2 regions of the Paenibacillus sp. FSL R7-0331 genome follow, and region 2 is predicted to be linked to the other one. Evidence: riboswitches for the same ligand, from Rfam matches in the RefSeq annotation. Region 2 holds a riboswitch; the other holds the start of a gene.
The links. A riboswitch is a leader RNA that binds a small molecule or an ion and turns the genes downstream of it on or off. The one in region 2 is predicted to bind cyclic di-GMP.
Positions count from the first base shown of each region.

Region 1: another riboswitch for cyclic di-GMP. It lies ahead of R70331_RS19830 (thiamine pyrophosphate-binding protein); the one in region 2 lies ahead of R70331_RS31985 (PA14 domain-containing protein).

Region 1 covers NZ_CP009284.1:4,598,692-4,601,833, forward strand. The annotation lists gene R70331_RS19820 (helix-turn-helix transcriptional regulator) at 1-218, shown strand, start outside; gene R70331_RS19825 (methyl-accepting chemotaxis protein) at 310-1,560, shown strand; cyclic di-GMP riboswitch class I at 1,760-1,852, shown strand; gene R70331_RS19830 (thiamine pyrophosphate-binding protein) at 1,967-3,142, shown strand, end outside.
Region 2 covers NZ_CP009284.1:1,053,349-1,056,490, forward strand. The annotation lists gene R70331_RS04520 (sugar phosphate nucleotidyltransferase) at 1-1,023, shown strand, start outside; cyclic di-GMP riboswitch class I at 1,162-1,241, shown strand; gene R70331_RS31985 (PA14 domain-containing protein) at 1,342-3,142, shown strand, end outside.

The DNA of each region.
Region 1 (3,142 bases), 3.4 Mb from region 2:
TGACTGCAGTGCCTTCTTCCAAAGCAGGCTGGCAGAAGGTTCAGGCTGAGTTTCACACACCGGAATCAGCCTGCAAAATCATTTTGTCTCTGGGACAGGAGGCTGTTGCAACCGCGCCTGAGGAGCTGGTGAACATGCTGGTAGAATCATTACGGGGAACCTCTTTTTTATATGAAGAAATTGCGCAATCCGCCTCAGCCGGAGAATCTGGAGTTTGAAGTTTTATGTCAGTTTTTACAATAGACTGTTTCCCCGCAGATCACCTATACTATTACAATACACACCATCTTTTTTAGGGGGAATTTTATTATGGACTGGATGACCAAGCTTCCGTTAAAGCAGAGAATCGTTGCCGGCTGTTACCTTGTTGCCGCTTTGTTCGCTGTTCCGGTTTTAATCACTCTTGTAATGATTGGCAAAATCGTTCTCGGCATTATCCTTATTGCTGCACTGGCCGGTCTGACTTATCCTCTCGCGCGTTTCGTTGAGAGAACGCTTACATCTTCATTTGATGAATTCTCCAATGTTACCCACACCATTGCCAAGGGCGATTTTACAAGCCGGGCTGATGAGAACGGGTCGATGGGCGAGGTCAGCCGCTCCTTCAACGTTATGATTGACAAGCTCAAGAGAATTCTGACCGAAGCGTCACAGATCACACGCCATGTAATGGATGCCAGCAGAGGCATCGAGGACAAGAATCACAGCCTGAAAATTGTAATGGCCCAGGTGGCCTCCTCCTCCAACGAGCTGGCGGTCGGCGCCAATGAGATCTCAGCGGATATTGCGGACATGACGGAATCCATCAAGGATATTGAAACCAAGGTGGCCAACTACACACACTCCACCAAGGAAATGAATAAACGCTCCATACATACGCTTGAATTGGTTGAGCAGGGACGTCTGTCAGTAGATACCCAAGCAGAAGGCATGCGCAAAAACATCGAGGCTACCAATAAGGTTGCCGGTACCATTGAGGCGCTCTCCCAGAACGCACGCGGCATTTCCATGATAGCCAAGTCCATTACCGAAATCGCTGAGCAGACCAATCTGCTGTCGCTGAATGCTTCAATTGAGGCGGCACGCGCAGGTGAGCACGGACGCGGCTTTGCCGTTGTCGCCCAGGAGGTCCGCAAGCTTGCAGAGGAGTCAACCGCCTCAACCAAAGAAGTCTTCGGCCTGATCCGCAGCATTGAAACCGATATTAAGCAGGCTGTAGAGAATATCGCGATTAACGAAGAGGTTGTACAGGTACAGAATGAACTGATCGTGGAAACGGCCCATATCTTCTCCCAGATCGTCCAAAGCGTTCAATACATAACCGAGCAGATCGCCGCCTTTTCCCAGGAAAGTGACCTTATGCTGGAGAGCGCCCTCAAAATTTCCGGTGCCATTGAAAATATATCGGCAATTACCCAGCAGACGGCAGCCGGTACTGAAGAGGTGTCCGCAGCCATGAATGAACAGATCAACGCTCTCCAATCCGTTGCTGATGAGACAGACAAAATGACCCAGGCAGTATTCCAGCTGCAAAAAACCATTCACATTTTCAAGTTCTAAGCAAGCATTACTTCAGTCCTAGAGCTGCCGCTTACATCATGCGGCAGCTCTTTTGGTTTTTGTAAGACGGATTCACTGAATTGTCCTGCAATTCGTCAATTTTCGCACTTTTCTGCATAATTGTATTGACAATGATAGAGTTAAAAATATATTGTAAAAGTAAATTTAACCAAAGAAATATTATCCAACTTAGTACCTAACCAAATATCGGCAAAGTTCTCCGAAAGGAAATGACGCAAAGCCATGGATCTACAGTCTCAAATCTTGGGGCCAGGATAGCCAGGTTGCAGCCGGGACGTTAGAATAATTACGTTCTTAACGGCTATACGTGCAACTGGCCTGTGCTCATTAGAGCACAGGCATTCTATTGTCACTGGAGTCGCTAGAAAAATACACAACGGATAGGGTGGAACTCTTGAAAACAGTCGCAGATTATATGGCTGAGGCACTTTACAACCTTGGCGTAACACATTCCTTTGGTATTATCGGCAAATCTATTTGTCCTATAGCTCTTAAGATGGTTGATTACGGCATTGAATTTATTCCGGGCAGACATGAGTCCAGCTGCGGCTTCGAAGCCGCCGGCTATGCACTCAAAACCGGAGGGCTTGGTGTTGCCTTCGGGACCTCAGGCCCGGGCGGAACCAACCTCCTTACTGCAGCAGCACATGCCAAAGCCAATAACCTCCCTGTTCTGTTCATTACCGGTCACCAGTCCATTAAAGAGCTCGGAATTCCCCAGTGCCAGGACTCTTCATCCTATCTGGCTGATCTGGCGGATATGTTCAGACCGGCTACCTTATTCAGCAAGCTGGTAGAGCGCGGAGATCATTTCAGTACGATTTTTAATCATGCCATTTCTATAGCCCTGAGCGGCAAACGCGGACCGGTACATCTGTGCATCCCTTTTGATGTGCAGACCGAAATGCTTGAGGAATGCCGCATTGTCATTCCAGAGCGCGAGACTGTTGTCAGCACTGGTAATTTCGAACGCGTAATCGCTGCTATTAACGAATCAACCCGTCCGCTTATTATCGCCGGTAAAGGCGTTAACCGGTCAGGAACACACCAGGAGCTTATTCAACTGGCCGAAACCTTTAATATCCCTGTTGTTACCTCGCCGGGCGGAAAAGGCGCTATCGCCTGGGACCATCCGCTGTACCACGGCCCGTGCGGTGTAGGCGGCTGCAAACACGGGGATGACATGCTGAACAGCAGCGATCTTTATATTGTGCTCGGCTCACGCCTGAGTGATATGACAATCTGCAATCTAAAAGCCGAGAATCATCCGGCAACACTGATTCAATTCGATTCCGATCCTACCTTTGTCGGCAAAATCTTGAATTCGCAGACGATTTCGGTCAGCGGTGATCTGCGTGACAACCTGAGCTACTATCTTCAGCATATCGACAGGGATACCGTTATCAGACATGAAATTACAGCAGATGCTAATTACCATGACGAATTGCCTATATTGCCTAAGCTCTCGATTGCTTCGGTCCTAAGTACACTAAGCGATCAGATTCCTTATAACAGCTCGGTATTTGTAGATGATGGCAGCCACGGCTTCCATGCCGTGAAA
Region 2 (3,142 bases):
CCTTATGTGGAAGCTTCCTTCTTCGATACCGTAATCCGGCTGGAGCAGACGATGGAGGAGAGCGGCGCAAACCTGGCGCTGATGGGCGTAGTGCCTGAGCATGCGTCAGAGAAATACGGATACATTATTCCGACCAGTGCAGCGGCCGGGGAAGGCGGCTATCTGCAGGTGAGCCATTTCCAGGAGAAGCCTGACCGTGTACAGGCAGAAGAGCTGATCAGCAAGGGCGCCCTTTGGAACTGCGGCGTATTCGCTTTCCGCCTCGGTTATTTGCTGGATATTCTGCAGAGCAAAGGCCTGCCGCTTAATTACGAGGAGCTGCAGAAGCAGTATAAGCTGCTGGCATCCATCAGCTTTGATTATGAAGTGGTTGAAAAAGAGGAGAAAATTGTTGTACAGCCGTATGCCGGCTTCTGGAAGGATCTCGGCACCTGGAATACGCTGACTGAGGAAATGAGCAGTAATCTGGTCGGCAAAGGGGTAGTAACCTCTGATTCGGAGCGGACCTGCCTGATCAATGAGCTGGACATTCCGATTACAGTCATCGGGGCCAAGGACCTGATCATCGCTGCCAGCCCGGACGGAATTCTCGTCACTCATAAAGCGGAAAGCCCGCGTATTAAGGAAGTACTGAAGTCTCACGAACAAAGGCCGATGTACGAGGAACGCCGCTGGGGCCATTACAAGGTTATCGACTATGTGAAGTACGATGAGGGAAATGAAGTGCTGACAAAGCGGATTTTTATCGAGCAAGGTAAAAATATCAGCTATCAGCTGCACCACAAGCGCAGTGAAATATGGACCTTTGTCAGCGGGGAAGCCAGCATTGTCATCAATGAAAAAATGCATACGGTAAAAGCCGGTGATGTTGTCCGTATCCCTGAAGGCACTAAGCATGCCATCCTGGCACTGACAGATGTGGAGTTTATAGAGGTGCAGAGCGGGTCGGAGCTTGTGGAAGAGGATAACATCCGGATTACGCTGGACTGGGAGGACATCGAGCTGCATCAGTTTATTTCATAGGTCTAATTAATCTATTTAACCAATTGTGAAAAGCGTGAAACGGGTACTAGGAACTATTTATTAAAAGTTCTTCATTTTTGCTATAAACCTACAACTTCATAGAGTCGATACTTACGGTAAGAGGGATAACACCTTCCAAAACGACAAAGGCAAACCTACTCGAAAGATAGGGACGCAAAGCTATAGGGCCTCTCCCAAGTGGCAGCCTGGCTACCGAAAGGAAGATAAATGTTGAAAGCTTACCGTAAGTCTCGTCTGTTGTCTGCCGTATTGTCCGTGGCCGTTTTATTGTCCGCTGTACCTATAGGATTAGGCGTTGTGCCGTCAAATGTGCAAGCAGCTTCCGTGACCGGAGCACCAGTGAATTCCAATGCTTCAGCAGAGGCGGTTAAGCTGCTGGACAAATTGTATGCTGTTTCCGGGAATGCAATTATTACAGGACAGCATGATTATTTTGAAAGTCCGGATGAGCTGAGCAACAAGCTGAAAGGAACAAGCGGACAGTACGCAGCGCTGCACGGCTATGAGCTGGGAGCGATCGGCGGACAGAGCGAGAGCGGAGTAGCTGCTCAGCGTAAGAACATCGTCTGGAGTGCCACTAACTGGCATAAAGCCGGCGGTATCGTAGCCATGACATTTCACCAGAGCCTGCCGGGCACCAAATACGAGTGGGGAAATGTGCAGAAGAACATCACGCAGGCAGAATTCAATAAATATGTTACACCCGGCACAACTGAATATAATGCCCTGATTACAGACCTTGACAAAGTAGCCGTATCTCTCAAAAGCTTGCGTGATGCAGGAGTTCCGATTCTTTGGAGACCTTATCATGAAATGAACGGCGGCTGGTTCTGGTGGGGGAAGAAAAACAATTTTGCCGCACTGTGGAATATCATGTATGACCGTTTTGTTAACGTTCATCAATTAAACAATTTACTGTGGGTATGGAATCCGAATGCTCCTAACTCCAACTCCGATCCGTATGAGCTCACCTATCCGGGTGCGGACAAAGTGGATGTGCTCGCAGTAGATATATATAATAACGACTTTTTGAATAAATACTATGACAGTCTGCTCAGTCTTGCCGCAGGTAAACCGATCGGTATCGGTGAAAATGGTGAGATGCCAAGCATAGCAAAGCTGAAGCTGTCCCAGCAAAAATATGCCTTCATGATGAACTGGGGAAAAATGCTGTATGAAAATAACAGTACAGATACCATCAAAAACTTCATGAATGACAGCTATACCCTGGGCCGTGATGAGTATAAGGCATGGGTTGCACCGGCACCGACCGCAACGCCGACAGTTAAACCAACAGCGACACCGACACCTGCTCCAACAGCAACACCAACGCCAGTACCGACGCCAACTGCGATAGCAAAGCCAATAGCAACACCGGTATCGGCTCCTGCTCTTCAGGAGCCGGCTGTTAACGGGCTTACCGGCGAATATTTTAAAAATATGACGTTGTCCGGGACACCGGTGCTTGTACGCAATGATGCACAGCTGAACTTCAGCTGGCGGCAGGGGGCTCCTGATCCTGTACTCCCGGTTGACGGATTTTCGATCCGCTGGAGCGGTCTGATCAAGCCTGCTTACAGTGAAACCTATCAGATCTTTACGAATTCCGATGATGGCATCCGTGTATGGATTAACGGTACATCAGTGATTGACAGCTGGATGAAGCAGAGCGGTACCGAGCGTACCGGAAGCATCACCCTGCAGGCAGGACAACTGTACGATATTAAAGTCGAGTATTATGAGAATGCCGGTGACGCCAGCGCCCGCCTGATGTGGCAGAGCCCAAGCCAGCCGAAGGTTGTTGTTCCTGAAAGTGCATTATTTGTAAAGAATACAGCTGCAAGTCAGACAGCAGCAGCAACACCGGCACCAACGCCAGTACCGACAGCAACACCGGCACCGACACCAGTGCCAACGCCAGTACCGACACCAGTACCGACACCAGTGCCAACGCCAGTGCCGACACCAGTACCGACTCCAGTGCCAACGCCAGTGCCGACACCAGTACCGACTCCGGTTCCAACAACAGCACCGACAGCTGTACCGGTACAGGCTGCCAAGCCGGACCTGGCTCCGGATTCCGTACTGCAGGAGCCTG